3 regions of the Cupriavidus sp. 2KB_3 genome follow, and region 2 is predicted to be linked to each of the others. Evidence: predicted binding sites of a transcription regulator. Region 2 holds the regulator's gene; each other region holds the start of a gene.
The links. Region 2 encodes sigma-54, which starts transcription at its own class of promoters, with help from an activator protein. Its sites were predicted from a motif close to TGGCANGNAANCTGCTTT; they were not measured.
Positions count from the first base shown of each region.

Region 1: a site for sigma-54 is predicted at 5,683-5,700, ahead of AB4120_RS13425 (GTP cyclohydrolase II). Genes of this name have one in related genera too.
Region 3: a site for sigma-54 is predicted at 5,943-5,960, ahead of atzF (allophanate hydrolase). Genes of this name have one in related genera too.

Region 1 covers NZ_JBFRHD010000011.1:5,904-16,395, forward strand. Annotated here, with positions in the region: gene AB4120_RS13385 (glycosyltransferase family 39 protein) at 1-140, opposite strand, end outside; gene AB4120_RS13390 (hypothetical protein) at 472-1,371, shown strand; gene AB4120_RS13395 (amino acid ABC transporter permease) at 1,467-1,745, opposite strand; gene AB4120_RS13400 (amino acid ABC transporter substrate-binding protein) at 1,922-2,833, opposite strand; gene AB4120_RS13405 (hypothetical protein) at 2,942-3,274, opposite strand; gene AB4120_RS13410 (hypothetical protein) at 3,240-3,854, opposite strand; gene AB4120_RS13415 (acyltransferase family protein) at 4,072-5,166, shown strand; gene AB4120_RS13420 (hypothetical protein) at 5,176-5,484, opposite strand; gene AB4120_RS13425 (GTP cyclohydrolase II) at 5,770-7,008, shown strand; gene AB4120_RS13430 (URC4/urg3 family protein) at 7,005-8,309, shown strand; gene upp (uracil phosphoribosyltransferase) at 8,412-9,110, shown strand; gene AB4120_RS13440 (TetR/AcrR family transcriptional regulator) at 9,110-9,781, shown strand; gene AB4120_RS13445 (BMP family protein) at 9,861-10,492, shown strand, end outside.
Region 2 covers NZ_JBFRHD010000002.1:19,508-29,999, reverse strand. Annotated here, with positions in the region: gene AB4120_RS01910 (dynamin family protein) at 1-476, shown strand, start outside; gene mutY (A/G-specific adenine glycosylase) at 546-1,715, shown strand; gene AB4120_RS01900 (LON peptidase substrate-binding domain-containing protein) at 1,742-2,404, opposite strand; gene rapZ (RNase adapter RapZ) at 2,449-3,348, opposite strand; gene AB4120_RS01890 (PsiF family protein) at 3,412-3,744, opposite strand; gene hprK (HPr(Ser) kinase/phosphatase) at 3,853-4,824, opposite strand; gene AB4120_RS01880 (PTS sugar transporter subunit IIA) at 4,881-5,336, opposite strand; gene hpf (ribosome hibernation-promoting factor, HPF/YfiA family) at 5,813-6,166, opposite strand; gene AB4120_RS01870 (RNA polymerase factor sigma-54) at 6,217-7,698, opposite strand; gene lptB (LPS export ABC transporter ATP-binding protein) at 7,830-8,630, opposite strand; gene lptA (lipopolysaccharide transport periplasmic protein LptA) at 8,671-9,312, opposite strand; gene lptC (LPS export ABC transporter periplasmic protein LptC) at 9,376-10,011, opposite strand; gene AB4120_RS01850 (KpsF/GutQ family sugar-phosphate isomerase) at 10,024-10,492, opposite strand, start outside.
Region 3 covers NZ_JBFRHD010000024.1:31,930-42,421, forward strand. Annotated here, with positions in the region: gene AB4120_RS23050 (4-aminobutyrate--2-oxoglutarate transaminase) at 1-187, opposite strand, end outside; gene pdxR (MocR-like pyridoxine biosynthesis transcription factor PdxR) at 281-1,786, shown strand; gene AB4120_RS23060 (PQQ-dependent sugar dehydrogenase) at 1,848-3,272, shown strand; gene AB4120_RS23065 (DMT family transporter) at 3,413-4,315, shown strand; gene AB4120_RS23070 (cation:proton antiporter) at 4,351-5,652, opposite strand; gene atzF (allophanate hydrolase) at 5,996-7,726, shown strand; gene AB4120_RS23080 (ABC transporter substrate-binding protein) at 7,768-8,802, shown strand; gene AB4120_RS23085 (ABC transporter permease) at 8,808-9,659, shown strand; gene AB4120_RS23090 (ABC transporter ATP-binding protein) at 9,662-10,483, shown strand.

The sequences.
Region 1 (10,492 bases), on a different contig from region 2:
TCCGCGTAGCGGCCTTCGTCCGGCTTGAGCAAGTGACGGGCGTCGAGCGTGCCGAACCAGACCAGCAGGATTGCGATGACGACCAGGGCAATCATGCCGACGGGCAGCCCGGCATAGCGCGAGGGCGTGGAACTACGCATAACTCTCCTGAGATTGCCGGCGAACCGGAAGCGATCTGGGCCTCTGGCTGTGCAGCAGACACCACACAACGCTGCAGGGCCGGATTCGGTGGACACGTATTCCCCGCCGCGGTGAGAACCTCGCGGTGGGGCGGCGGTTCCCCTGGAACGACCGGCCATGGCCGATTTGCTGCGCCGTCTGGCCACCAATTTGGCGCGCAATGTTAGCACGGCGTGCCGGTGCCGCCGCCGGCCAGGATTCCCCATGTGCCGGATTCGCGTAATACTGGCGGCTGTACCGCGCCACGGTCAGTCCTGCCAGGCCGGTTTGTCGAATACTCAGGAAACTACGATGAAAACGGCCCTGATGTCCGGTCTCTGTTTCAGTCTGCTAACAGTGGCGAATGGAGCACATTCACAGGCATCGGAGCCAACCGTCCAAGTTGCCCAGGCCACCGATGCCGCGCCCGTCGCCGGCATCTCCCCCGTGCCCATGCCCGCCGGCGCAGCGTTGTGCGACGCCCCCTGGTTCCGCTCCGGCTCCCGCGTGCAGATGGAGGGCGACGGCGAGATGCCGATGTCGATCACCATGACGCTGCGCGACGTCATGCGCACGGCACGCGGCTGCAGCGCCCAGCTTGAAGTGCGCTCCAAGTCAGCGCTGTCGGCGCTGATGGGCCCCCCGGTGGTAATGGACCAGGTGCACGAGATCAATATCGACCGCAGCAGCGCCACCATGCGCACGCGCATCGACAGCCGCAACGCGGTGATCAACGCCCGGGCGCGTTATGCGCGGATGTTCGGCGAGGCGTCCTTCACGGGCAGCGGCGTCTTCAACTATGCCGGCGTGGAGATCAAGGAGGGGGCGATGCTGGAGGGCGAGACCTTCCAGTCGAGCGTCTCGCTGAAGGTCTACCCGCTCGGCGCCGACGAAGTGGTGGGCACGATGCAGGCGCTGCATGCGTCGATCATCGTCGGCTCCCGCACGGTGGGGCGCCGCCAGATGATCAATACCGCGATGGGGCGCAAGGAGTGCATGCCCATCACGTATGAGAAGCGCACCTCGCTGGGCCCGCTGATGGTGGGCGACGAGATCCTGCAACTTGAGCCGAGCGTGCTGCACGTCACCGACTGGTACTGCCCGATGGAGGCCTTCGTGCTGCGCACCGAAGTCCGCCAGAACAACAAGGTCCAGCGCGTTGACGTGACCTCGCTGGAGATGCTCGACCCCGAGGCCACGGCGGGGCGCTGAGGCCCGCGTCCGGCCAATAAAAAACCCCCCAATGCCTTGGGGGGTCTGCTTCCGCACGGGAGGATCCGTGGCCAGCGTGGCCTGCAAGCGGCCAGTCAGTTGCCCTGCGTGGGCTTCTTGGTGGTCTTCTTGGCCTTGTCCTTCTTCGGCTGGCCCGACTGGTCCACCAGATCCGCGCGCGTGCTCTTGTTCGCGCCCTGGCTGTACGGGTCGAACTTGTCGCCGGACTTCGCACCCTGGCTGTAGGTGTCGAATTTCTCGCCAGCCTTCGCGCCTTGCGAGTACGGGTCGAACTGCTTCTTGTCCTGTGCGATGGCCGCCACGGAGGCGGTAGCCAGGCCCAGCGCAACTGCGGTGGCGATGATCTTGTTCATGGGATCTCCTGAATGGTGCCGCCTTCCGGCGGTTCGCGTTGTGCGGGCTTACCGGCCAGTAAACGGCATGTCAGCCACGCTCGGGGCAGTGTGTCCAAGCCCGGCGAAGCCGTCAACTCAGGGGTTTTCCGGGGGCGGCAGCAGTGTGCCGCCCCGTGCTGAATGGCCGAAAGTGCTTATTCGGTCACAGCATCAGAGGGGTGCTTCCAGGCCTGGATGACCTCGGCGGAGGGCGCCAGCGCGAGGTTGGTGCCACGCGCGCCGATCGGCTGCTGGAACCAGCGCTTTTGCAGCGCGGCGGCGTCCGGCGAGGCGAACGTGGCGGCCAGCGCCTGATCGACCAGCCGCTTCCACTCCGGGTCAGCCTTGGACATCATCAACGCGTTCTGCTCCACGGACAGCGCCGGGCCGACGATCACGAACTGCGACGGGTCCTTCGACTTGGCGCGCAGCCCGGCCAGCAGCACATCGTCCATGACGAAAGCCTGGGCGCGGCCCGTCTCCAGCAGCAGGAATGATTCGCCGTGATCCTTGGCGTAGACGTCCCGATAGCCATAATCGGCCTTCAGGCGCCGCACGTGGCGGTCGCCGGTGGAGCCGGCGCTGGTCACCACGGTCTTGCCGCGCAGATCTTCGAACGACTTGATGCCCGAATCGGCCCGCACCAGCATCCGCACGGTAGATACATAGTGCGAGACGCTGAACGCCACCTGCTTCTGGCGCTCCAGCGTATTGGTATTGGGCGCGCAATCGAGGTCCACCAGCCCGTTGACGACGGCCGGAATGCGGTTCTGCGGCGTCAGCGGCAGCCAGCGCACCTTGATGTCCTTCAATCCCGCCTTCACCCGCGCGGCCTCGGCAGCACGCAGGCACAGATCCACCGCATACCCGGCCGGCTGCCCCTTGTCATCGGCAAACGAGAACGGCAGCGCCGACTCGCGATAGCCGAGCGTAATCGTGCCGGTCTCGCGAATCTTGTTGAGGACCGGGCTATCGGCATGGGCGACGGCAGGCGCCACCACCCCGGCGAGCAGGGCAGCAGCGGCAATCAGGCGTTGCAGGGACGAAAACGAGGCAAACGGCGACATGGGTGGGATTGGGGTGCTGACGAAAGCGGCAAGGGTATACCCGGGACTGCGACGCAGGAAGGATATTCTCGTCATAAGCAAATGCCCGGTTTTGGGGAACGGGTTGCCCTAGGTCAGCTGGGAGCCGTCGTAGGCCATCAGCGCCCAGACCACGGCAAAGGGGAGCGCGCACAGGATGCGGGTCCGCATTCGGGCGCGCCTGGCAAGCAGGGACCAGAGGGCGAGGGTGCTGGTGGTCCATGTGGCGACGCACGCGATCAGGTAGTTTTGCTGTGATTTATACGCCCACATCGAAGCCGCCGGGCCTTCTGCGCCAAATGGGTACTCATGCGGCACGGTCCATGCGCTCCATATTTCGAAGGGCTCGATAAAGGCGATGAACCCGAGAATAGTCCCCAGCACGCATTTAATAGCGAACTTCCAGTTCCATGTTTTTGGCATAATACATAAACTCTTTTGCGAACGAATCCATCGAACTGGTCAGATCAAGGCAGCCCGCTGACCCTGGAAACCACCCGCCATGAATGGTGAAGCCGCTGCGTCCGTGTAACACCGTTCCCGGCAACGGACGCAGGCCTACACGTCTTCGCCCCCAGGCTATCGTGCAGCCTGGCCACCGTCCCTTGTCCCAGTTGATGTATTTCAAAACGCAAGCCGCGCGGTTAAAGATGTTGGTTTCCTCCCATTTCTGGAAGTCGCTTTGGAGGGCCAGATATCGTCCTTTGGGAATGGGTCCGCTATACCCGTCCGCCTGGTACTCCTTGGTATTGAATCCGGATTTCCCCGATGTGGCGGACCACCGCCTGCCATTCCCGTTTTCGATCCATTGCAGCACTCTCCCGTCGAATAACAGTCTGGCCCGCCTCATATCGATGCGTCGGGCAGTTCCTTCGAGATCCAGAAGTTCGATGATTTGCCGCGGTGTCGGCGTTTTGCCAAGCAGCCGATAACCAGATCTTTCGCGAACGAGATCTTCGAGGTCCCGCCGCAGAAAATGATTGTTTCTGATTTCGTTTTCCATGCGCTGGTCTCTAACACTAGGGTTGAACCAGCAGACGTTCTACCCCCGCCCTGCCTGAGCGGTCTATCAGACGCTCCCAAAACCCGTGCGTGGTTTGACTTCCATCATGGCCGGCGCGACGGATCGCCTAACCTTGTTACACCCGTAACCGTTCACCCTCATCCATCCCTGCACCAACAAGGTACAATCCCGCACCTTTGTATCGTTCTCATAACAAATGGGCACCCGTCCTTCTCGTTTGGCGTGCATAGACGCGCTGAAGGCGGTCAGCTCACAGCTGATCGTGTTGCACCATCTGGCCTTCTACGGGCCGATGTCCGATGCCGCGCAGTCCCTCGCCCCGGGGCTGATCGGCTGGCTGGCGGACTATGCGCGCATTGCCGTGCAGGTCTTTCTTGTCGTCAGCGGCTTCCTGGCCGCGCGCAGCCTGGCGCCGGGCGGCTTCCTGACCGCCGCGAATCCGCTGGGGACGATCTGGCGCCGTTACCAGAAGCTGGTGGTGCCGTTTGCCGTTGCCATCCTCGTGGCGATTGCCGGGGCCGCGCTCGCGCGCACCTGGATGACGCATGACTCCATTCCGGCCGCCCCGCATCTGGCGCAGTTCGTCGCGCATCTGCTGCTGCTGCACAACATTCTCGATGTGGACGCGTTGTCCGCCGGCGTCTGGTACATCGCCATCGACCTGCAATTGTTCGCGCTGCTGGTGATCGTGCTGTGGATCGCGCGCGCCGCGCCGGGCCGGCTCCTGCCGTGGGGCATGGTGCTGGTGGGCGCGCTGGCCGTGGCGTCGCTGTTCTGGTTTAACCGCGATGCCAGCTGGGATATCTGGGCGATCTATTTCTTCGGTGCCTATGGCATGGGCACGCTGGCGTACTGGGCGTCGAACCCGGCGCGCTCGCCGATGGCGTTGATTCTGCTGGCCTCGGTAGGCGTGGCGGCGCTGGTGGTGGACTTCCGGCTGCGCATCGCGGTGGCGCTGGCCGTGGCGCTGCTGCTGGCCATTTCCCGGCGCGGGGACTGGCTGGAGCGCTGGCCCGGCGGCCGTCTATCGGGTCTCTGGGCCTATTTCGGCAAGATTTCCTATTCGGTCTTCCTGGTCCATTTTCCGGTCTGCCTGGTCGTCAACGCGGCGGTTTCGCACCTGGCGCCGGGCCAGCCTGTGCTGAACGCACTGGGCATGGGGGCCGCCTGGGCCGCCAGCAATCTGGCTGGCGCGGTATTCCATCGCTATGTGGAATCGGTCGATGTCCTCCAGGTGCTGCGCGAGGCGATCTGGCCGGCGCGCGACAAGTCGGTCACTTCCGAGGCCTGATCCGGTCCTTCAGCTGTAAGCAGGCACCAGTGCCTTGCGGGTGGCCGGGTCCCCGATCACCCGGTTCCAGTCAGCGGGCGCACCGAGCGACATCCCGCCCATGGGCGCCATGCCCGACGCCATGCCCGGCACCTTGCCCGACGGGAGTACGCACCGCACGCGCCCCGCGGGTGCCCGCTGGGCCTCGCCGGCCTGCGCCGGCACCGTCACGCAGGAAGTGGGCAGCGGGGTAGCCGAGGCCCCCGCCGCGTGCGCCGCCACGGGCGCCAACACGCTGACGGATGCGGCGATTGCCGCAATGGCGGATAGTAGTTTCACGATGTTCTCCATGCTGTGGCTGGCCCCATCTGGGGCGCGACTCAGCCAGTATGGAAAATGCGCATCGACCTCGACATAGCCGAAATACGAATTTGATCCATCGCCCTGATGGTGCCCGCCGCCTCGCCTTGGCGCGCGGGCGCGCACTGCCACGGTGCGTTCGGCGCAACACCTACCGTAACAACCCCACTTGGGCGATGGCACGAACGTTGCCTAGTATGGAGATACAAACCTGACCATTTGGTCAGGATTCCTGATACCGGGGCATCCGGGGAAGAGGCTGTCATGTCCGATCACATCGTCCTGACCTCGCACGCGCGCCGCGACAAGCCGGCCGAGCCGATCCACTGGGGCGCCCCCACGGCGGCCGAGCGTGGACCGGTCATCGCCAGCCTCACGGACCCCACGCGCCGCAATGTGATCGGCACCCATGCCGGGGCCTATGCGATCTATCGCGCGCTGGCGGTAGCCTCGGGCAGCCTGCAGCGCGCGCACCGGCCAGACCTGACCGATACCGCGCCGGCCGAGTCCATCGGCCCCCATGCCCAATGGGGCGATCCGGACAAGATCGTGTCGCTCGACCCCTGGGGCCACCTCGTCTCCACCGTCTTCGCAGACCGCATCGCCGCCGGCGTGGACATCCGCCCGACCATTGCCGTCACGCGCGCCCATATCAATATGCCGGAGCTGACGGCGGCCATTGCCGCCGGCCGTCTGGTGCCCGATGGCGAGATCCTCTATCCGAATGGCGATGTGCGCGTGACCAAGGCCGCCGTGGACCCGGTCTGGTACCTGCCGGGGCTGGCGCGGCGCTTCGATATCAAGGAAAGCATCCTGCGGCGCAGCCTGTTCGAGCAGACCGGCGGCATGTTCCCGGAACTCGTGACGCGGCCCGACCTCAAGGTCTTCCTGCCTCCCATCGGTGGCATGACGCTCTATTTCTTCGGCGATGTGGCCAAGCTGGGCCAGCCGGAGACCCGCGTGGCCTGCCGCGTGCACGACGAATGCAATGGATCGGATGTCTTCGGGTCCGATATCTGCACGTGCCGGCCCTATCTGGCGCACGGCATCGAGGTCTGTATCGAGATGGCGCAGCAGGGCGGCGTGGGCCTGGTGGTCTATAACCGAAAGGAGGGCCGCGCGTTGGGCGAGGTGACCAAGTTCCTGGTCTACAACGCGCGCAAGCGCCAGGTGGGCGGCGACCGTGCCGAGACCTACTTCGCGCGGACCGAATGCGTGGCGGGGGTGCAGGACATGCGGTTCCAGGAACTGATGCCTGACGTCTTCCACTGGCTGGGCATCCGGCGGATCGACCGCTGGGCGTCCATGAGCAATATGAAACATGGCGCGCTGACCGCGCAGGGCATCGAGGTGGTGGAGCAGGTGGCCATCCCCGAGGCGCTGATCCCGGCCGACGCGCGCGTGGAAATCGATGCAAAGGTGGCGGCGGGGTACTTCACGCGGTACACGCCGCCTGACGCCGACGAACTCGCCCTGGCAAAGGGCAGGGGGTTGAACGAATGAACCAGCATCCCGAAGGCGGGCAGGACGCACGGATCGATGACGATGGCAGCGGCTGGCACACCCCGGTGCCGCCCGGCCATCCCGCCTCGGCCCTGTTGTGCGCGGAGGCCGTGCGCAGCCGGTGCGCCGTTGTGACGGAGTATGTGGCGTCGGGCGAGTCGGCGCTCTTTACGTGGCATCCAGACCGGGTGCACGCCGTGGCGGACTACGTGGCAGCCACCATCCGGCGCCGCTACCGCGACCTCAAGGTGCCGTACCACAGCCGCTGGCGCCATTTCGAGAGCGGCGGCCCGGGCGAGGAGAAGCTCGACCGCTGGCAGATCCTGTGCGAGCGGGCGGGCATGTCCGGCGCCGACCATTGCGAGGAACGCGCGCGCATCGGCATCGACCTGGTCATCCCGAGCGTGCTGCTCGATGCCGGTGCCGGCCCGGACTGGCGCTACCGCGACCCGGCCAGCGACCTGATGCTGACCCGCTCCGAAGGGCTCGGCGTGGCCAGCTTCGATCTCTTCGCGCGGGGCGGTTTCTCCGCCGAGCATGGCGATCCGCTGCGCGCCGATGGCGAACGGCTGGCGCGCATGGATGCGTCGACCATCGCCACCGCCTTCCAGGTGGCCGCGCACAACCCGCTGGTGGGCCTGGAAGGCCGCGCCGGCCTGCTGCGCCGGCTGGGCGAGGTGGTGCAGGCCACCCCGGCCGTCTTCGGCACGCCGGCCCGGCTTGGCAATCTGTACGACTACCTGGCCAAACATGCCGTCGATGGCCGCATCGAGGCCAGCTTCGTGCTGCGCGCGCTGCTGGTGGCGCTCGGGCCGGTCTGGCCGGGCCGCGTGCAGCTGGACGGCATCTCGCTGGGCGACTGCTGGCGCCATGAAGCCGCGCCGGACGGGCTGGTGCCGTTCCACAAGCTGACCCAGTGGCTGACCTATTCGCTGCTGGAGCCGCTCGAGGATGCCGGCCTCACCGTCACCGGCCTCGATGCCCTGACCGGCCTGCCCGAGTACCGCAACGGCGGGCTGCTGTTCGACTTCGAGCTGATGGTGCCGCGCAACCCCGATTTCGCGACGGGCACGCACACGGTGGACGAGCCAGTGATCGTGGAATGGCGCGCGCTGACCGTGACCGGACTCGACCTTGTGGCCGAAGGGGTGCGGCAGGCGCTGGGCGTCACCAAAGAGGATTTCCCGCTGGCGCGGGTTCTGGAGGGCGGCACCTGGGCGGCGGGCCGGCGCATTGCGGCGCAGCGCAGGCCGGGCGGCACGCCCCCGTTCGCAATCCAGAGCGACGGTACGGTGTTCTGACAGGAACCGGTTTTCACCAACATTTTTGCAGGCAGCCGGGCGCGGCGGGCCTGTGGCCCGTCGTGCCTGATAACACCAGCGAATCGACCCAAGGAGCGCACCATGAATGACCTGTCCGCCGTGCCCACGGCCGCGCAAGCCATTGCCGATACCGATGCGGAGTCTTCGCCGTCAGCCATGGTGATGGTGGTCAATCACCCGCTGGTGCAGCACAAGGTCACGCTGGTGCGCAGCGAGGACACCACCACCGACAACTTCCGCCGCCTGGTGCGCGAGATCAGCCAGCTGCTGACCTACGAGGCCACGCGCGACCTGGCGATGGAGACCATCGCCATCAAGACGCCGATCGCGCCGATGGTGTCGCCGGTGCTGTCGGGCAAGAAGCTCTGCCTGGTGTCGATCCTGCGCGCCGGCAACGGCTTCCTGGACGGCATGCTCGACCTCCTGCCCGCCGCGCGCGTCGGCCATATCGGGCTCTACCGCGACCCCGAGACGCTGGAGCCCATCGAGTATTACTTCAAGATGCCGGAAGACATCCACGAGCGCATGGTGATCGTGGTGGACCCGATGCTGGCCACCGGCAATTCGGCCATCGCGGCGCTGAACCGGCTCAAGGAGGCCGGCGTGACGACCATGAAGTACGTCTGCCTGATTGCCTCCCGCCCGGGGCTCCAGGCGCTGCGCGCGGCGCACCCGGATGTGGCGATCGTCACGGCGGCCATCGACGAGCAGCTCAACGAGCACGGCTACATCGTGCCGGGCCTCGGCGATGCCGGCGACCGGCTCTACGGCACGAAATAATGGACGCGCTGGTCGCGCCCGCCGCCCGCGAAGCGGCCGGCCGCATTCGACAGGAGAACGAGGCGCTGATCCTGCGCGCGGCGGAGTATGTGTTCGCCCGCGCGGGCTTCGCCGGGGCGACGATGGCGGACATCGCCCTGCGCGCCGGCGTGCCGAAGTCGAACCTGCACTACTACTTCCGCACCAAGCAGGCGCTGTATCGCGCAGTGCTGGCCCATACGCTGCAACTGTGGCTGTCCGAGACCGACATCATCAGCGTCGACTATCCGCCCGAGGTGGCGCTGGAGCATTACATCCGCGCCAAGATGCGGCTCTCCGCCAGCCACCCGGACGCCTCGCGCGTGTTTGCCAACGAGCTGCTCCATGGCGCGCCCGAGATCGGCGGTGTGCTGCGTGAAGCACTCCGTGAGTTAGTTGCGCGCAAGTCGGGGGTGATCCGCGCCTGGATCGCCGGCGGGCAGATGGCGGCGGTGGACCCGCAGCACCTGTTTTTCACGATCTGGGCCGCCACGCAGACCTATGCCGACTTCGAAACCCAGATCTGCGCCGTGCTGGGGGTGAAGCGGCTGGACGCCCAGGACTTCCAGCAGGCCACCGAGCATCTGGTGGCCTTGCTGTTGCGCGGCTGCGGGCTGGAGCCAGCGTCCGCCCGCGCGCATGGCATGGCCTGAGGCCCGATGCCGACACAGAGAACAAGAATTCCAACGCAGTACTCGATCACGCGCAACGACGCGAAAGGGGAGTGAAGTCATGCCTATTGAAAGCTATCGCCGCACCTGGCTGAAAGTGGCGGCGGGGGCCGCGCTGGCGGGTATCGTGGCCCTCGGCGTCACGCCGCTGGCCCATGCCCAGACAAAGGTGAAGGTGGCCGCGGTGTACACGGTGCCGGTGGAGCAGCAGTGGGTCTCGCGCATCCACAAGGCGCTGAACGAAGCCAAGGCGCGCGGCGAGATCGATTATGTGTTCTCGGAGAGCGTGTCGAATGCCGACTACGAGCGCGTGCTGCGCCAGTACGCGGAGCAGGGCTCGGGGCTGATCGTAGGCGAGTCGTTCGCCGTGGAGGCCGCCGCGCGCAAGGTGGCCAAGGACTACCCGAAGGTCGGCTTCCTGATGGGCTCCTCGGGCAAGCCGCAGGCGCCGAATTTCTCGGTGTTCGACAACTACATCCAGGAGCCGTCCTACCTGACCGGCATGATCGCGGGCGGCATGACCAAGACCAACCACATCGGCATGGTCGGCGGTTATGCCATTCCCGAGGTGAACCGGCTGATGCACGCGTTCATGGAAGGCGCGCGCGAGGTGAACCCGAAGGTGAAGTTCACGGTGAGCTTCATCGGCTCCTGGTTTGATCCGCCCAAGGCCAAGGAAGCGGCCTTCGCCAT
Region 2 (10,492 bases):
TGGTGGACAGCATGTATCGCCGTTTCAACGCCGAGCACGGCTTCACGCTGCCGGCGCCGATGCAGTTCGTCACGGCGCGCTACGCGGTGGAGCTGCAGGAAACGCTGCAACTGGTGAACAACCACTTCGGCACGGTGAACATGCTCACGCGTTCGCGGCCGCAGCTGGTGCAGAACGCGTTCGCAACGATGGCGAGCCGGGTTCTGGAGAATTTCCGAGACCTGAACCGCGATATCGAGATCTGGCTGAAGTCCGTGATGACGCCGCTTGAGGCGCAGGTGCGCGAGCATCAGAAGCAACTGCGCCGCCGGGTGGATTCGATCGAACGCATCCACGAGGCCACCGACACGCTGGAGAGCCGCATCGCCGAACTCGAACAGGTGCTCAACGGCCTGGACGAGCGCAGCAACAAGATCGAGGCGTTTGCCAAGGTTCTCGTCGAACCGCCAGTCGAGCAGGGCGTGCGCGCGGCCTGACCGGGCACCGCATCGCGGTATCATGTGGCGCCGCCTTCGAGCGGCGCTTTTCTTTTCCCCATCGCCGCAATGCCCCGCAAGTCAGCCGCCGCCCCCATCCTCCCAACCAGCCCCGACATTGCCGTGCCCGACGACTTCGGCGCCCGCGTGGTGACGTGGCAGCGCACCCATGGCCGGCACGACCTGCCGTGGCAGAACACGCGCGACCCGTACCGGATCTGGCTGTCCGAGATCATGCTCCAGCAGACCCAGGTGGCGGCGGTGATCGAGTACTTCCAGCGCTTTGTGACCGCGCTGCCCACCGTGGCCGCGCTGGCCGCCGCGCCGGCTGACGCCGTCATGGCGCTCTGGGCCGGCCTGGGCTACTACTCGCGCGCGCGCAACCTGCACCGCTGCGCGAAGGCGGTCATGGACGAGCACGGCGGCGTGTTCCCGACCGATCCGGCCGTGCTGGTCACGCTGCCCGGCATCGGCCGCTCGACGGCGGCGGCCATCGCCGCGTTCAGCGCCGGCGTGCGCTCGCCCATCCTCGACGGCAACGTGAAGCGCGTGTTCGCGCGCGTGTTCGGCATCCACGGCTATCCGGGCGAGCGCGCCATCGAGACGCGGATGTGGGCGCTGGCCGAGCGCGCCTTACCGCCCGCCGGCCCGCATCAGGCCGAAGACATGGTGGCCTACACGCAGGGGTTGATGGACCTGGGCGCGACGATCTGCTCGCGTGGCAAGCCGGCCTGCCTGGCCAATGCGGCGGCCTGCCCGCTGTCCGACGAATGCGTGGCCCGCCGTGAGGGCCTGACCGGCTCGCTGCCGACGCCCAAGCCGCGCGCGGCGATTCCCGAGCGCAGCACGGTCATGCTGATCATCCGTCATGGCCGCGACGTTCTCGTCAATCTACGACCCGACAGTGGCATCTGGGGCGGCCTGTGGAGCCTGCCCGAAATGCCCGTCGACACGGTGCCCTTCGATGCGGACGCCGCCGAGGACGCCGCGCGCGAGGTCGCCCGGCAATTCGGCGTGCCGACGTCTGCCACGCTGGCCGGCGAGCTGACGCATGTGTTCACGCACTTCCGCCTGTTGATCCGCGCGGTGCGGGTGGACCTTGGCGCGCTGGCGCTGCACAGCGGCGCGGACGACGGCGTCAGCCGGCGCTGGTTGTCGCTCGACGACCTCGACGCGCTAGGCACGCCAGCACCGGTGCGGCGGCTGCTCGAAGATCAGGCGCGCGGCGGCTTGTTCTAGAAAAACTCAGGAAATGGCGAGGGGCGTCAGACGATGTGATGCTGGCGCATGTAGCGGTGGACGATCTCGATGCGCATGCCGGCATCGGGCAGCGCCATCAGCATCTGCTTGGCCTTGAGCGGCACGGGCAGCAACTCGCAGAGCCGGTTGGCGACCCAACTCGGGTCGTCCCAGAGATACGGCTCGTTGAAGGGCAGGCGCGATTTGTCGGCCTGCTCGGCATGGATGGCGCTGACGATGCGCCGCAGCGCTGACAGGCATTCGCCGAGCAATTCGAGCTTGCAGTCGATCTCGTCGGGCGGCAGCAACTCCACCCGGGCCACGATCAGGCCGTCATCACGCGTGGTGTGGGAAAGGATCTGGAAGCGTTGCCGGCCGCGCGCCTCGATCAGCAGCACGCCCAGTTGTTCCATATTGCAATCGACGATATCGGCCAGGCAGCCCACGTCTTCGGGCACGGTGGGCTGGTCCGGCTGCGCCACCTCGTTGCCACTCGCGATCAGGCAGACGCCGAATGGCGTACGGTCGCGCATGCAGTTGCGCACCATGTCCACATAGCGCGCCTCGAACACGCGCAGCGGCAGGCGGCCATCGGGAAACAGTACCGTGTGGAGCGGAAACAGCGGCAGCGCGTCCAGATCAGGCGCGGGATGCGTCGAATGACCAGTGTCTGGTGGATGTGACGACATGTGATGCCGACTCCGGTTCCACTGCCAGGGAGGGACGTTGCGCGTCAGCCTGCCGGGGCAAGCTCGCGGTGTCTGACCAGCACATTACCATGTGCCCGGAAGTAGTTGGCAAGTCTTTCGGCGATAAACACCGAGCGGTGCTGGCCGCCCGTGCAGCCAATCGCCACGGTCAGGTAGCTGCGGTTATCGGCAATGAAACTTGGCAGCCACTTCTCCACATAGGCGCGGATGTCCTCGGCCATCGCCAGCACCATCGGCTGGCTTTGCAGGAAGTCGATCACCGGCACGTCGCGGCCCGTGAGCGGGCGCAGCGCGAGGTCGTAATAGGGGTTGGGCAGCGAGCGCACGTCGAAGACCATGTCCGCGTCACTCGGCACGCCATGCTTGAAGCCGAACGATTCGAACAGCAGCGTGAGTTGCTGGCTGTCGCCCCGGATCAACTCCTTGATCCAGCTGCGCAGCGTGTTGGTGCGGACGTTGCTGGTGTCAATGCGGTGCGCCGATTCGGCCAGCGGGCTCAGCAGCTCGCGCTCCATCTCGATGGCTTCGATCAGCGAGGTGTCGGGCGGTGCCGCATCGGCATTGGCGCTGCCCGGCAGGGCGGGTGCCTCGGCCACGCGCCCGGAGAGCGGGTGACGGCGGCGTGTCTCGGAGTAGCGCTGCACCAGCGCGTCGGTGTTGGCGGTCAGGAACAGCACCTGCACCTGGTGGCCGGCGGCCGCGAGCTGGCGCACGGTGTCCGGCAGCCGCGCCAGCGACTCGCGGCTGCGAATGTCGGTGGCCACGCCGAGGTGGGTGTAGCCCTGCTCGGCCAGATAGCTGGTCAGCTCGGGCAGGAATTGTGCCGGAAGGTTGTCGACGCAGTAGTAGCCTGCATCTTCCAGGACATTGAGGGCGACAGACTTGCCGGAGCCGGAGATTCCGGTGATGAGGAGGATCCGCATAGCCCTGCAAGGATAGCACCGGGTGATGGCTGCGTCATGACACCCGGCGCACAAAAGTGACGATCAGGCCGCAGGCTTGGACAGGCACTCGCTCATGAACTTCTTGTAGTCATCGCCCTTCTTGCCCTTGCCCTGCTTGCTGCAGGCGGACATCTTGTCCTGCTGGGTCTTGGGTTCCGCGGCGGCGGCCGGCTTGTTGGAGAGGCAGTCGCTCATGAACTTGTTGCGCTCGTCGCCTTTCTTGCCGGTGGCCTGGGCGTTGCAGGCCTTCATCTTGTCCTGTTGGGCGTTGGGGGCCTTGGCGCCAGATGCGGCGGGGGCCGAGGCACTCTGGGCAAACGCGCCCGTGGCAAGCAGCGGGGTCACCAGCAAACACATCGCGATCAGCTTCTTCATGCTTCTCTCCTTGGCTGTGGAAACACTACGAATGGGCCCGATCCATTGGCTCGATGCCCATTACAGCACAAACGATGGAGTGCCGGGGCGCGTTGACGCGCCCCCGCGTCAGAGCAGGCGGCCCTGGCCGCGCGAGACCACGTCCGCCTGCATGGCGGCGCGCTGGCGGTCCATGAAATCGCGCAGGGTGTCGATGCCGCGCAGGCGCAGTATCGTGTTGCGCACGGCAGCCTCCACCAGCACGGCCAGGTTGCGGCCGGCGGCCACCTGGATTTTCACCATGTGGATCGGCAGGCCCAGGACATCAAGATATTGGGAGTCCAGCGGCAGGCGTTCGAACTCGCCGTCGTTGCGGCGCACCAGCTGCACCACCAGCTTGAGCTTCATCTTCCGGCGCACGGCCGTCTCGCCGAAAATCGTCTTGATGTCGAGCAGGCCCAGGCCGCGCACTTCCAGCAGGTTCTGCAGCAGCGGCGGGCAGCGGCCCTCGATGAAGTCAGGCCCGAGTCGCACGAAATCGACGGCATCGTCGGCCACGAGGCCGTGGCCGCGCGAAATCAGTTCCAGGCCCAGTTCGCTCTTGCCCAGCCCGGACTCGCCCATGATCAGCACGCCCATGCCGAGGATGTCGAGGAACACGCCGTGCATCGTCACGCGCGGGGCGGAGATGCGCGACAGGTAGAGCCGCAGGTGGTCGATCACGGCCGCCGACGACACCGGCGTGGTGAACAGCGGCGTGGACGAGCGCGTGCAGCGCAGCTCCAGGTCCGGCGGCGGCTCCATGCCATCGGCCACGACGAGGAACGGCGGCTCGAGCAGGATCAGCTCGCCCATCTGGCGCTTGCGAGGCTCGTCGTCGAGACGCTGGTAGTACAGGATTTCCGGCTTGCCGAGCACCTGGATCCGGTTCGGGTGGATCAGGTTCAAGTGGCCGACGAGGTCCGCCGCCGAGGTGGCTTCACGGGCGAATTCCACGTCGAAGGCCCGGTCGGCGCCTTCCAGGCCGGCGACCCACGAGAGCTTGATGTCGGCTGCGTTGTCGTCGAAGATCGACTGCGAGGTGACGCCGGTGAGTTCCATGCGCGTATGACTTTCGGGGGCGGACAGGCCGTTTCAGGCGGCCGTTGGGGCGGGAGTCAGGGATGCCACTGCGTCAGCAGATCATGCACCGCTTCCGACGTGGGTAGCGTGGCGAGGCCCTCGCGCATCTCGCGGTCCGAGAGCAGCTGGGCGATTTCCGACAGGATTTCCAGATGTTGTTGCGTGGCCTGTTCCGGTACGAGCAGGAAGATCAACAGCGACACCGGCTTGCCGTCCGGCGATTCGAACGGAATCGGCTCGGCCAGGCGCATGAAGCCGGCCAGCGGCTGCTTGAGGCCCTTGATGCGGCCGTGCGGAATGGCCACGCCGGCACCCAGGCCCGTGGAACCCAGCGATTCGCGCGCGAACAGGTTATCGGTCACGGTAGCGCGGGCCACGCCATGGTTGTTCTCGAACAGGAGCCCGGCTTGCTCGAAGACCCGCTTCTTGCTGGTGACGGTGACGTCGAGATGGATGTTGCCGGGTGGCAGCAATTTGGCCAAACGATTCATGGGCGATGCGCGAGAAGTCAGGTTAGCGGGCCGGGGCGCGAAGGCCGTCCCGCCGGATACGTGGCGAAGCTAGGGTACCGAGAACTTATCTGGGACGCCCGCATTGGAGCGTCCGGCCATTATAGAGCAGGGCTCCACCGCGATTTTGCGATGCAGCGCCGGGGTCGCGGCGGTGCCACGACGTGCCGGCCGGCTTGCCCACCCGGGGTGTCCCGGGGCCGTCCTGTCGTTATTTGTATGGCGGAGCATACACCGAGCAGGGCGGCTTGCGAACACTTGTTCCCATTTTGACCGCTCCCGGGTGTCCCGGATCGTCCTCGGGCGTGGCAATAAGGTAACGAAACATTCCAGGTGCCCGCACCGCCACCGCGGCGGCGCGCGCCCATCAAAAAAGCCGCGCTGATTGCGCGGCTTGAGCTCTTCTTTTCAGTCCTCTGCAGGGTTGGCAACCGCTCTGCTTCCGGTTGCCTGCAGGTCTACTGCTGCGTCAGTTGCTGGGCGGCCATCTGGTACTTCACCGCCTCGCGATCGTGGCCCTGTACGCGGTCCTTGTAGCGGATGACCTGGCGGTCGAGCTTGTCGACCAGACAGTCGATCGCCGCATACAGATCTTCATGATGCGCTTCGACGAAGATGTCCTTCCCCTTCAGATGCAGATTGATTTCCGCGTACTGGCGCCGGTCCTTTTCCTTGTGGTTGTCCACCGATAGCAGCACGCTCACGCCGATGACCTGATCGAAATGTCTGACAATTCGCTCCAGTTTCGTTTCCACATACTCACGCAGCGGGGGCGTGATGTCGAGGTGGTGTCCACTGATCTTGAAGTTCATAGCGCTTCTCCTTCTGAAAGAGCCGCACCAGGCAGGCGGTTGCGGCTCGGCTACAAAGTCTTGCGGAGATTCACTGCGGGGATCTTGAGCGCTTCGCGGTATTTGGCCACCGTGCGGCGTGCGACCACGAAGCCTTGCTCGCCCAGCAGTTCGGCGATCCGGCTGTCGGAAAGGGGATTCCTGGGGTCTTCGGCTCCTATCAGTTGCTTGATCAGCGCGCGGATTGCCGTGGAGGAGGCCGCGCCGCCAGTCTCCGTGGAGACGTGGCTCCCAAAGAAGTACTTCAACTCGAAAGTACCCATGGGCGTGGCCATGTACTTATTCGTGGTGACCCGGGAAATGGTCGACTCATGTAAACCGAGTGTATCGGCTATTTCCCGCAAAACCAAGGGGCGCATCGCGATTTCGCCATGCGTGAAAAAGTTCTTTTGACGTTCGACAATTGCCTGAGAAACACGCAGGATCGTGTCGAATCGTTGCTGGATGTTCTTGATAAGCCACCGCGCCTCCTGAAGCTTCTGCTGCAGGCCCGCCGTCCCCGACTCACCCTTCGCGCCGCGCAGGATCTGCGCATACATGTCGTTGATGCGCAGCCGTGGCATGACGTCCGGATTGAGCGCCGCGATCCATCCGCTGCCGCTCTTGCGCACGAACACGTCGGGCACCACGAAGTCGGCTTCGGGACGGTTGAACGCATGCCCCGGATACGGCGCCAGCGAGCGAATCAGTTCGTGTGCTGCCTTCAGTGCTATTTCGTCCACCTGGAGCGCTTTCTTTAGCCGTGTGTAGTCGCGCACGGCCAGCAATTCCAGGTGATGGTTGACGATGGTCAGCGCCAGGTCGCGATGCGGGTGCTTCAGGCGCCGCAATTGCAGGCTGAGGCACTCGGCGGCATTGCGCGCGCCCACGCCGGGCGGGTCGAAGCTCTGCAGCAGGGTCAGGATCGCGTGGACTTCGTCGATCTCGAACTCGAGTTCCTCGGGCAGTTCGGTGCAGATTTCCTCGAGCGAGGCGCTCAGGTAGCCGTCATCGTCGAGCGACTCGACCAGGAAGATGGCAAGGCCCTTGTCGCGCACGGAGATCTTCAGCGGGGCCAGCTGCTCCATCAGGTGCTCGCGCAGCGTGGGCTCGGCGTCGCGCAGCTGCATCGGCGTCTTCTCGTCCTCGTCGCCCTGGGGGCGGCGGGCAAAGTCGTCGAGGCTCCAGTCGCTGCCGTAGTCCTCGCTGCCGTTGTCGTTGTAGTTGTCGTCCTCGCCGCCGGATGCACCCTCGCTGCGTGCGTCGCCGTTGGGCTGCGGCTCGGAGGAAGCCGGCGCCGGGGCGCTCTGGAGGCTGACCGAGCCATCGGCGGACACCCGCAGCGGGCTTTCGATCCAGTCGTTCTCGCGTTCGAGCAGGGGGTTTTCGGTGAGCGCCTGTTCCACTTCCTGCTGGAGTTCAAGCGTCGAGAGCTGCAACAATCGGATCGACTGTTGCAGCTGCGGGGTCAATGCCAGATGTTGCGAGAGACGAAGCTGAAGCGACGGTTTCATGCGACCTATTCTATGCGCATCCTTCCGACTATGGAACGGAAATTGCTATCGCCTATCGCTCTGGCTTCCTGATCGCCCCCGGCTGTCGCCGTGGACCGAAAGAAACGCGGCCGCACGTGGCGGCCGATGGGTCACATGCGGAAGTTTTCGCCCAGGTAGACGCGTCGCACGGACTCGTTGGCGATGATTTCCTCAGGCTGGCCGGCGGCCAGCACCGTGCCTTCGCTGATGATGTAGGCATGGTCGCAGATGCCGAGCGTCTCGCGCACGTTGTGGTCGGTAATCAGCACGCCGATATTGCGCGCCTTCAGGAAGCTCACGATGCGCTGGATTTCGCCCACGGCGATGGGGTCCACGCCGGCGAACGGTTCGTCGAGCAGGATGAAGCGCGGCGCGGAGGCCAGCGCCCGGGCAATTTCCACGCGGCGGCGCTCGCCGCCGGAGAGCGACAGCGCCGGGTTGTTGCGCAGGTGGGCGATCTGCAGGTCGTCCAGCAGCGAATCGAGGCGCCGTTCGATCTCCGCCTTCGGCAGCGACTTGCCGTTCTCGATCTGCAACTCCAGCACGGCGCGGATGTTTTCCTCGACGTTGAGCTTGCGGAAGACCGAGGCCTCCTGCGGCAGGTAGGACAGGCCCATGCGGGCGCGCTCGTGGATCGGCAGGCCGCTGATGTGCTGGTCGTCCAGCACGATGTCGCCTTCATCCAGCGCCACCAGGCCCACGATCATGTAGAACGACGTGGTCTTGCCGGCGCCGTTCGGGCCGAGCAGGCCGACCACCTCGCCGCTCTTCACGTCCAGCGAGACGTCCTTGACCACGGTGCGCGATCCGTAGCGCTTCTTCAGGTGGCGCACGACCAGCGTGCTGCTGTCGGTACGGGCGGCCGACGGGGCTGCGGAGGCGTTCGGGGCGAGCGTGGCGGAGTCGTTCATCAGGTCAATGCATGCGTGACGCGGCGGGCGCGTCCGGGGTTCAGGGCTTGCCGGGCGCGGGCGCCGGCTTCAGTTCCAGCGGCGGCGGCGCGGCGGCGCCGCTGGCCTGGTCCGCGCGCGGCGAGAGCACGGCGCGCACGCGGCCGGACGGATTGCCGGTGGAGGTGTTGTTGTCGCCGCCCGCGGCCGTGTAGTACTCGTTGCGGCTGTCGTAGGTGATCACGGCGCCGCGGATCTCGTCGACGGTCTTGGCGCCGGCGATCCGCGCCGCACGGGCATGGCCGATCAGCTTCGACATTTCCTGCTTGCCGTCGTACTCGATGCGGTCGCCCCAGCCGTCGATGTATTCATCCACGCCGTCGCGCTTCTGGCGGATATACGCCTGACGGCCCGGGTTGGCCGTGGCCACCGCGTACTGGTAGCCCTCGGGGTCGGTGCGGATCTGCGCGGCATCAGACTTCAGCACCATCGTGCCCTTGGTCAGCACCACGTTGCCGGTCAGCGTGTAGATCTGCTTCACATCGTCATAGCTGGCGTTGTTGGCCTCCAGCACCAGCGGCTTGTCCTTGTCGGCACGCTCCGCCAGCGCCGGCTGGGCCAGGGTCGCGCCAAGCGCGGCGATTGCCACCGCCAGGGCGGGCACGATGCGGCGACAGGACAACGTCGTCAGGGATGGGGTCATGGTGGTCAGCTGAGAGAATGACGGGCGATCCGTTGCCGGCGCCTGGCGTGCTTGTTGTTGTGCTTACTGCGTGGTCCGGGCCTGCCCCGACGGCGGATTCATGACGATGGTGCCGCGTACGTTGCCGAGCAATTGTACTTCGCGTGTGACATTGTTGAAGACCAGCCCGTTGGCGGTCATCACCGACGGCCCGCGCGTGAGCTGTACCGCTTTATCGGTCTTGACGATGTCGTCATTGACCAGCAACTGGAAATATTGCGACGCGGCGGTCATGCGCGGGTCCTTCGCCGCATCGACGCCGGGCTGCCGCACCAGGAAGGCATTGCCGTACAGGTCGATCACCGAGCCCTCGGCGTTCATCACGCCCCGGTCCGCGTTGACCGTGACCGGGGGGCGGTCCGGCTGGTAGGCACGCATGGCCGGCGTGGTCACCTCGTAGGTCTGGTCGTCCTCGAAATGGAGCATCTTCACGCCGGTGAAGCGCATCTTGGTGGCGCCGGTGGTGTCCAGCTCCGTGGCCGAGAAGCGGTCCATGTAGTAGTCCGCCTCATGGCGCTTGGCGCGGTTCTGCGCGGCCTCGTCCTCGTGGGGCGAGTTGATCTGCACCAGCCAGAACGTGCTGCCGGCCACCATCGCCATCAGCAGCAGCGGCAGCAGCCGCATGACCAGACCGGAGATCCTGCCGAAGAAGTCCCGCATCGCCGGCCCCGTTCAGATGACCTTGGCGCGGGTCAGGTCATGGATGTGGAGCGCGCCCACGAGCTTGCCGTTGTCATCCACCACCAGCAGCTGGTTGATGCGGTTCGCTTCCATGATCTGCACGGCTTCCACGGCCAGGTGGTCCTGGTTCACCACGTGGGGGTTGCGGTGCATGACTTCGCCGATGGGCACGGTGCGCCAGTCGCGCGGGGTTTCCAGCAGGCGGCGCAGGTCGCCGTCGGTGAACACGCCGATGGCGCGGCCGTCCGGGTCCACCACGGCCGTCATGGCCATGCCCTTGCGGGTGATTTCCATCAGTGCCTGGGCCAGCGGGGTGTTTTCACGCACCTCGGGGACACCGTTGCCGGTGCGCATGACATCGCGCACGTGGGTCAGCAGCTTGCGGCCCAGCGCGCCGCCCGGGTGCGAGCGGGCGAAGTCTTCCTCGCCAAAGCCGCGCGCGTCCAGCACGGCCACGGCC
Region 3 (10,492 bases), on a different contig from region 2:
GCATCACACGCGGATGCCGATGCCCCGTATTCAGCACGGCGATGCCGGCGGCGAAGTCGGTGTACTGGCGGCCTTCCACGTCCCACAGGGTGGCGTTCTCGGCCCGGTCGGCATAGAAATCGCACATCACGCCAACGCCTCGCGGCGTGGCCTGGGCACGGGATTGGTTCAGTTCGCTGTTTTTCATGGGGGGCGGCAGGGAGTGACAGGTGTGACGTGCATTCCAATCTCCTTTGGCCCTACAATCCAGCGCCACTTTGACAAATTCGATGGTGCCAATGTGAAATCGATCTGCGGCGACCTGCTGCTCCAGCGGCTCGGCCAGCGCGCCGGCCTGGACCAACCGCCGGACCAACCCCTGAACCGGGCCCTCTACGCCTGCATCCGGGGGGCGATCCTGGACGGCAGCCTGGCGCCCGCCACGCGCCTGCCGCCCCAGCGCGACCTGGCGGCGGAACTCGGCCTGTCCCGCAACACGGTGATGTTTGCCTACGAGCAACTGCTGGCCGAGGGCTACCTGCGCGCCCGCACGGGTAGCGGCACCTTCGTGGCCGACACGGCGCCCGAGCGCTACCTGAACGCCACCGCCGCGAACAGCGCGCCAGCCATGGCACCGGCCATGCCGGGCCTCTCGCCGCGCGGGCAGCGGCTGGTCTCCAGTGCCGCCGCATCGCCCACGCAATGGGGCGCCTTCATGCCCGGCGTGCCGGACCTGACGCGCTTTCCGCACCGGCGCTATGCCCAGATCGCCGCGCGGCTGTGGCGCCGGCCGCAGCCCGAATGGCTCAGCTACAGCCACGGCGGCGGCCTGCCGACCCTGCGCGAGGCGGTGGCGGCCCACCTGCGCGTGGCGCGCTCCGTGCGCTGCGACGCGGATCAGGTGCTGATTACCGAAGGCATCCATCAGGCGATCGATCTCGTGGCGCGCATGCTGGGCTCGCCGGGCGATCAGGCGTGGGTGGAGGAGCCGGGCTACTGGGGCATACGCGGCGTGCTGCAGGTCAGCGACATCGGCATGGTGCCGCTGCCCGTGGACGCCGAAGGGCTGTGCCTGCCCGAGGCGGAGGCCGACACCCCCGCGCCGCGTTTTATCTTCGTCACGCCCTCGCACCAATATCCGCTGGGCGCCGTGATGAGCCTGCGGCGGCGGCGCGCGCTGCTGGAGTTCGCGCGGCGGCACGGTAGCTGGATCGTGGAAGATGACTACGACAGCGAATTCCGCTTCTCCGGCCAGCCGATTCCGTCGCTCCAGGGCATGGAGCCGGACGCGCCGGTGCTGTACATCGGCACCTTCAGCAAGACGCTCTACCCCGGCCTGCGCATGGGCTACCTGGTGCTGCCGAAGGGGCTGGCGGCGTCCTTCCAGACCGCCCATTCCGACCTGTACCGCGCCGGCCACCTGATGACGCAGGCCACCGTGGCCGAGTTCATGCAGGCCGGCGACTATGCCGCGCACATCCGCCGCATGCGGCCGCTCTACGCCCGCCGGCGTGCGGTGCTGGCTGGCCTGATCGAGCGCTACCTCGGGGCGGAGGCCCTGCACGAACACGCGAGTAACGCCGGGCTGCACCTCGTGCTGCGCCTGCCCGATCACGTGGACGATGTGGCGCTGACGGCCGACATCCGCGCGCGCGGCATCCTGGTGCGGCCGCTGTCGCGCTATTTCATGGGGCCGGCGCTCCGGCGCGGGCTGCTGCTGGGCTATGCCTGCGTACCCGAGGAAGATATCGGCCCCGCCTTCGACGTGCTGCTCGATTGCCTGCTGCCCCGGCTCAGACCGACCTAGGATACAAGGGCTTCGGCAACGCGGTGAGGGGGTGGCAGTGATGATTCGTGCACATCGATGGATGCTGTGTCGTCTGCTCGGGCTCGTCACGCTGTGGCTGGCCGGCTGTGGCGGTGGCGGCGGCGACATCCAGATCACCAGCGGCGGCACGCCCGCCACGCTTTCAATCGTCGTGTCCGGCCTGCCCGCCGGCACGCCCGCCAACATCACGGTGAACGGGCCGGGTGGGTATCGGCAGACCGTCGCCCAGACCATCACGCTGGGCAACCTCGTGGCCGGCACCTACACCGTGACGGCGGCCCCGGTGCTGACCGGTTCGACGTCCTACCAACCCTCGCAGGCCGTGCAGACTGCGATGGTGGCGCCCAACACCGCGCCGACCATCGGCGTGAGCTACGGCGCGCCCGCGGACATGCGGCTGTCGCTGGCCCAGGTGGCGGAAGGCTTCGCGGCACCCATCTTCCTCACCGCGCCTGCCAACGACCCGCGGCTGTTCGTGGTGGAGCGCGCTGGCCAGGTGCGCATCGTGCGGGACGGCAGCGTGCCTGGCACGTCCTTCCTCGACATTTCCAGCCTCACCACCACAGACGGCGAGCGCGGCCTGTTCTCGATGGCGTTCGACCCCGCCTACGCCACCAACGGGCGCTTCTACGTCTACTACACCGACCAGAACGGGGCGATCACCGTGGCGCGCTACACCGTCTCGACCAGCAACCCCGATGTGGCGAACCCCACCGGCACGGTGCTGCTGTCGATTCCGCACCCGGGCGCCAGTAATCACAATGGCGGCCAGCTCGCGTTCGGCACGGACGGCATGCTCTACATCGGCACCGGCGAGGGCGGCGGCAGCAACGACCCCTCCAACAACGCGCAGAACAGCGGCACGCTGCTGGGCAAGATCCTGCGCATCGACGTGAGCGGCGCCAGCTACGCCGTGCCGGCCGGCAATCCCTTCGCGGGCGGCGGGGGTGGCCGGGCCGAGATCTGGGCCATGGGGCTGCGCAACCCATGGCGGTTCTCGTTCGATGCGAACGGCCTGCTCTATATCGCCGATGTCGGCCAGGGCCAGCGCGAGGAGGTCAACGCCGTGCCAACGGCCAGCGCCGGCCTCAACTACGGCTGGGACCGCCTGGAAGGCACCGCCTGCGTCGGCGCCACCCCCTGCGACCCCGCCGGCCTGACCGCGCCCGTCTTCGAATACAGCCACGACGGCGGCGGCTGCGCCATCGTCGGCGGCTACGTCTATCGCGGCGCGGCCCTGCCCGAACTCCAGGGCCGCTATTTCTATACCGACCTGTGCACCGGCAAGCTGGCCAGCTTCCTGTACCGGGACGGGGCCGTCTCCGAGCGGGTGGACTGGCCGGTCACCGCCAGCGGCAGCGTCTACTCCTTCGGCACCGACGCCGCGCAGGAACTCTATGTGTTGGCCGATCCGGGGACTTCATCGACGAGCGGCAAGGTGTATCGGGTGCAGCGGGCGCCTTAGGGAGCGCCTTAGGGGGCGCCTTAGGGAGCGCCTTAGGGGGCGCCTTAGGGGGCACCTTAGGCGTCCCTGGGGGCGGCGCGAGCGCCACACGCGGCGATGGCGGATAATCCCGCATCCCCACCACGCCCTCCCCACCCCCCATGCATGCCAGCGCCACCCGACGCCTCGACGGGGCCACCCTGTTCCTGCTCACCTTCCCGCCACTGGCCTGGGCGGGCAACGCCATCGTCGGGCGGCTCGCCGCCGGTACGTTTCCGCCGATCACCCTGAACTTCGTGCGCTGGGTGCTGGCTGGGACGCTGCTGGGGCTCTACGCCTGGCGCGGGGTGGTGGAGCATCGCGCCACGCTGCGCCGGCATGCCGGGCTGCTCACGGCGATGGGTGTGCTGTCGATTGCCAGCTACAACGCGTTCCAGTATCTCGCGCTGACCACCTCGACGCCAATCAACGTGACGCTGATTGGCGCCTCCACGCCGCTGTTCCTGCTGATTATCGGCGCGCTCTTCTTCAGGGAGCGCATGCGGCCGTGGCATGTGGCCGGCGCGCTGCTGTGTCTGGTGGGGGTGTCCTTCGTGCTGGTGCGCGGGGATCTGGGGCGGCTGACGCAGCTGGACTTCGTGCCCGGCGACCTGTTCATGCTCGCGGCGACCATCGCCTGGAGCGCCTATACCTGGCTGCTGCGCAAGCATCGCCCGGACCTGCCGCTGCCGGTGCTGCTGTTCGCGCAGATCGTGACCGGCGTGGTGGCCAGCGCGCCTGTCACGGCGTGGGAGCTGATGACCCTGCCGGCCCCCATCCCCTGGAACGGCAAGGTGCTGGGCATCCTGCTCTATGTGGCGACGATTCCCTCGCTGCTGGCCTACTTCGCCTGGGACCGCGCCATCGCCCGGGCCGGCGCGCAGTTGCCGGTGTTCTTCATCACGCTGACGCCGGTGTTCGCCGCCCTGCTCTCCACGCTGCTGCTCGGCGAGTCGCCCCACTGGTATCACGGCGTGGGGCTGGTCACCATCGCCGCGGGGATCGGGCTGGCGCAGCGGCGCTGAGAGGCGCTGAGAGGTGCGTGGCGCTGAGTGGTCACCTAGCGCCGCAGCCGTTGATAAAAGGCCATCAGCGGCGTGGCCGTCAGGCCGTGCAGGACGATGGAGAACACCACGGTGCACAGCGTGGCGTGGATCAGGAAGGAACGCCATTCCTCCCCGGCGGCGTGCGTCAGGGCATAGGCCAGGTAGTAGAGCGAGCCGATGCCGCGAATGCCGAACCACGCGGTCAGGCGCCGCTGGCCGCGCGCCATGGGCAGGTCGAAGGTGGACGCATAGACCGATAGCGGCCGGATCAGGCAGATCAGCAAGAGGGCCAGCGCCACGTACTGGGCGTGGAAGACCTCCCGGGTCAGCATCGCCCCGATCAGCAGGGTGACGCACAGTTCGGCCAGCCGCTCGATATTGAACGAGAACTCCGAGGCGGTATGGGTCAGGTAGGCCGCAGCCTTGCGCGCGTGCGTGGAGGTGGTCTCGACATCGGCCGTATGCAGCGGCCCCATGACCTCCGCCGGCGGCGTGGCGGGATTCTCGCGGCGCTCCACCTGCCGCATTGCCAGCCCCGCCGCGAACACGGCCAGGAAGCCGTAGGTGTGAAGCAACAGCGCGGCGCCGTAGGAGACGCCGATCAGGCCCAGCGTGAGGAAGCTCTCCAGCCCCACCGCCTCATGGAAGCGCAGGCGCAGGACCAGGATGGTCTTGCTGGCCAGCCAGCCCAGCAGCCCGCCAACGGCCAGCCCACCGAGCGTGCTCCAGATCAGATCGACCGCCATCCAGCGCCCGCCCCACGCGCCAAGCTCGTGATAGCCCAGCAGGCCGAGGCCGAGCATGACGAACGGGAACGCCGTGCCATCGTTCAGCCCGCCTTCACCGGTCAGGCTGTAGCGCACGACGTCGCGATCCTCGGTATCGGCCATCTGCACGTCCGAGGCCAGCACGGGGTCCGTGGGCGCCAGGATCGCCCCGAGCAGCACCGCCACGCCCAGCGGCACCTGCAGCCACCCGGCCGCCACGGCGCACACGCCGCCGATGGTCAGCAGCATGGCCACGCTGGCCAGCCGCACCGGCAGGCGCCAGACGCGGTACGTCATCTGCACCCGCATCCGCAAGCCCACGCCGAACAGGGCGACGAGCACGGCCAGCTCGGTGATCCATTCCAGCACCTTCACGTGGCCCGGGTCGGTCAGGTCAAGCACGATCAGCCCGGCGCCGCCGGGGCCGAGCGCCATACCCACTAATAGATACAGGCCGGACGGCGACATGGGCAGGCGTTTCACCATGGAGTCGATCAGCCCCATGGTGATCAGCAGCGCGCCAATGACCAAGGCCCAGGTCGCGAACAAGCCAGCTCCTTCAGTCAATTGAATCGATCCCGGTCGAGACTTTCACAGTAGACGGCGCGGCGGGCGGGCGCTGTCGGGCGGACCCCGTAGCGCCGTGTCAGTAAAGACCTCCCGGGACTGGTGCGTGGGCGCACCGTGCCGGGGCTTTTGGATGGCCGGACGGGGTCGCGGACGGCTGGGGGTTGCGTCCGTCAGGCAGGCCAAGCGCGAACTAGCCATGCAGTTAATCCACTGATTTCATAGAGATTTCCCTCACGCGAGGCGGCAATTTATCCGCCCAAAAGTGCCTTTGGCATGGCGATTGCTATCTTGTATCCAAGATTGGATTTCAGATAGGACACTCATGCGTACCTCTGTCGCCGCTACCCCAGCGGCCACCCCAGCCGCCTCCGGCAAGGCCGATGCGGCGTGGATCGAACGGTTCGACACCCCGGTCTCCGCCCCGCACCCGGATCACGCCCCGCTGGCCGGGCTGCGCTTTGCCGCCAAGGACAATATCGACGTGGCCGGCGTGCCGACGACCGCCGCCTGCCCCGAGTTTGCCTACGTGCCGGACGCCCACGCCACGGTGATCGCGCGCCTGCTGGGCGCCGGCGCGGCGCTGGCCGGCAAGACCAACCTGGACCAATTCGCCTGCGGCCTGAATGGCACGCGCTCGCCCTACGGCGCGGTGCCCAATGCGTTCGACCCGGCCTATGTCAGCGGCGGGTCGAGTTCCGGTTCGGCGTACGCGGTGGCCACCGGGGCGGTGGACTTCGCGCTGGGCACGGACACCGCCGGCTCCGGCCGGGTGCCCGCCGGGCTCAACAACATCGTCGGGTTGAAGCCGAGCAAGGGCCTGATCTCCGCGCACGGGGTGTTTCCCGCCGCGCAGAGCGTGGATTGCGTGTCGATCCTGGCGCGCACGGTGGCCATGGCGGTCCGCGTGCTGGAAGCCGCCGCCGGCCATGACCCGCAGGACCCGTACTCGCGCGCGCTGCCACTGGCGCGCACGCCGCTGCCCGCCGCGTTCCGTTTTGGCGTGCCGTCCGAGCCGGAGTTCTTTGGCGATGACCTCGCCCGCCGGGCCTTCGACGACGCCGTAGCCGCGCTGGAGGCGCTGGGCGGCCGCGCCGTGCCCATCGACTATGCCCCGCTGGCCGAAGCCGCCGCGCTGCTTTATGACAGCGCGCTGGTCGCCGAGCGCTACGCCGCCGTGCGCCCCTTCTTCGACCTCGCGCCGGGGGCGGTCATCGAGCCGGTTCGCTCGATCCTGGCCGCAGGTAGCCGCTACAGCGCCGCCGATGTATTCGATGCCCAGCACACGCTCCAGGCGCTGGCCCAGCGCGCGACTGCCATGTGGCAGGACATCGACGTGCTGTGCGTGCCCACGGCGCCGACGCATTGCACCATCGCCGCCATACTGGCCGATCCGGTGGTGCGCAACCGTGAACTCGGCCATTACACGAACTTCGTCAACCTGCTCGACTACGCCGCGCTGTCCGTGCCCGCGAGCCTGCGCCCGGACGGGCTGCCGTTCGGCATCACGCTGATCGGCCAGGCCGGCAGCGACTGGCAACTCGCCGACCTGGGGCAACGCTTCCACCACGCCAGCGGGCTGACGCAGGGTGCGACTGACGCCCCGCTGCCCGCACCGGTAGGGATCGCCGCGCTGGCCCCATCGCCGGCGACCCATCTGCCGCTGGCCGTGGTGGGCGCCCATCTCTCCGGCATGCCGCTGAACGGTCAGTTGACCGAACGTGGCGCGACGCTGGCCGAAGCCACCACCACCGCGCCGCGCTACCGCCTGCATGCGCTGCCCGGCACCACGCCGCCCAAGCCCGGCCTGCGCCGCGTGGGAGCCGCAGAGGAAGCCGGCGCCGCCATCGCCGTGGAGGTCTGGCAGGTGCCGCTCGCCGCCGTCGGCAGCTTCCTGGCGCTGGTGCCGGCTCCGCTGGCGCTGGGCAGCCTTGAGCTGGCCGATGGCCGCTGGGTCCATGGCTTCGTCTGCGAAGGCCATGCGCTGCAAGGCGCGCCCGATGTCAGCGCCCATGGCGGCTGGCGCGCCTATATCACGTCGCTGTCCGCCGCTTGACCGTCTCCCGAATCCTCAACATTCACGTACAGGAACCTGCCATGTCCCGCCCCATCTTCCGCTCTACCTCCCGCCCGGCCGCTGCCCCCGCCACCGTCTCCCCCTCGCGCCGCCGCGCGCTGAAGGCCGGCGCCGCCGCGCTGTCCGTGCTGGCCGCGCCGGCCATCGTCCGCGCGCAGGGCACGCCCAAGCTGCGCATCGGCTACTGGCCGGTCGCCTCGGGCCTGCCCTTCTTCGCCGCCGTCGAAAAAGGCTATTTCAAGGAAGCCGGGCTGAACGTCGAACCGATCAAGTTCGCCAGCCCGCAGCAGGTGATCGAGGCCATCCTGGCCGGCCGGTGCGACGGCAGCGCCAATGGCACCGCTTCGGCAGCACTGGCCATCGGTGACATTGCCCAGCCCGGCCTGCTGAAGATCTTCTGCACCAACCCGACCAACGCCAAGTTCGTGCTGGACGAATTCCTTGTGGCCAAGGACAGCCCGATCAAGACCGTGGCGGAACTCAAGGGCAAGCGCGTGGCGTGCGGCCCGGGCCTGCAGAACGTGGTGCTCGCCAAGACCATGCTCGAGCGCGCCGGTGCCGGCAAGATCAGCGTGACGGAGCTGCCGATTGGCCAGCACGTGGCAGCGCTCGCCGCCGGCCAGATCGACGGGGTCTACTCGCTCGAGCCCACCGGCACCATCGGCCGTCTCAATGGCACCACGCGCACGCTGGAGGCCGGTGTGGTGGCGCGCTACATCCTCGGCGACCCGATGGCCCCGTGGCACGGCGGCTCGGCCAGCCTGACCACGGAGTTCCTCGGCAAGAACAAGGACGTAGCCAAGGCCTACCTGGCCGCCTACCGGCGCGGCGTGGTGCTGGTGCGCCAGAACCCGACCGAGGCGCGCCCCTTCCTCAAGGGCTATACCGCCATCGAAGGCGCGCTGACGGCGGAGGTGCCGATGGCCGACTACCTGTTCTTCGATGAATTCAAGGCCAGCGACGCGGCCCACTTCCAGAAGTTCTACGACCTGTTCACCGAGAAGGGCATCTTCTCGCGCAAGGTGGACGTCAACACGCTGCTCTACAAGGCCTGACGACCATGTCCGAACTGTCTGATACCGCCGCCGTGCCGGCCACGGCTCCGCCCGCCGGCAAGTCCTGGGCGCCCCCGGCGTCAAACGACGCCGCCCCGCGCCGGCCCCTGGGTGACCGGCTGCTGCCGATGGTCGGCCCGCTGGTGCTGTTCGCCATCTGGGATCTCGTGGTCCGCTTCGGCCTGATCAAGCCGATCCTGCTGCCGAGCCCTGCCGATACGCTGGTGGCGCTGGCCACCGGGCTGGCCGGCGGCGAGCTGCTGGCGGACTTCGCCGTCACCGTCGCGCGGACGTTGCAGGCCTTCGCCATCGCGGCAGTGGTCGGCATGCCGCTGGGCGTGCTGCTCGGCAGCAATGAGCGGGCCTACCGCAGCGTGGAGTTCCTGATCGATTTCTTCCGCTCCACGCCGTCTTCCGCGCTGATTCCGCTGTTCCTGCTGATCTTCGGCGTGTCCGACATCAACAAGGTGGCCATCGCCGCCTTCGGCGCCCTGCTGATCGTGGTCTTCAACAGCGCCTATGGCGTGATCAACGCGCGCAAGCAGCGCGTGATGGCGGCGCGCGTGATGGGGGCCTCCCGCTGGCGCATCTTCCGGGACGTGCTGGTCTGGGAGAGCCTGCAGCCGAGCTTCGTCGGCCTGCGCTCCGCTGTGTCGATGGCGCTGGTGATCGTCATCGTGGCCGAGATGTTCATCGGCTCCGAGAACGGCCTCGGCCACGCCATCATCGACGCCCAGCAGGTGCTCAACGTCAAGACCATGTACGCGGCCATCCTCGCGGCCGGCGCGCTCGGCTATGTGCTCAACATCGCGTTCCTGGTGCTGGAGCGCCGCATCGTCCATTGGAGTGGAAGGTAACCATGACCACCGTTCTGACCCCCGCCCGCCACGCCGACGTGCCGGTGCCGCCGTTCCGCCCGGGGCCGCCGGGCACCCATATCACTATCCGCGGGCTGACCAAGTACTTCGCCGGCTGGCCGCTGTACGAGAACTTCGACCTGGACATCCCGAAGGGCAAGATCGTCTCGGTGTTCGGCCCCAACGGCTGCGGCAAGAGCACGCTGATCAACATGATCGCGGGGCTGATTCCGATCGACCGGGGCGAGATCCTGTTTGACGGCAAGTCGCTCAAGGACACGCGCATTGGCTACGTGTTCCAGAACTACCGCGAGGCGATGTTCCCGTGGATGCGGACCATCGACAACATCGCCTATCCGCTGCTGCTGGAGGGCCGCAGCAAGGCCGAGGTGGACCGGCGCATGGCGGAGCTGGTGGCGTCCTTCGACGTGAAGTTCGACCTGAACCGCTACCCGTACGAGTTGTCTGGCGGGCAGCAGCAGACCGCGTCGATCATGCGGGCGCTGGCGCCCCGGCCCGAGGTGCTGTTCCTCGACGAACCGTTCTCCGCGCTCGACTTCGAGATGACGCTGTTCATCCGGGAGAAGCTGCAGGAGGTGTTCATGCAGACCGGCACGACCATGCTGCTGGTCTCGCACGACCTGGAGGAGGCGGTGTACCTGGCGGACCAGATCCTGCTGCTGACCAAGCGCCCGACGCGCGTGGCCGAAATCCTGGACTACGGCGATGCCCGGCCACGCACCGTGGAGACGCTGTCGCAGGCGAGCTTCGTCGCGGCCAAGCGGCAGAGCCTGGAGATCTTCCAGCGTGAAGTCCGGCGCTGAAACCTGCCC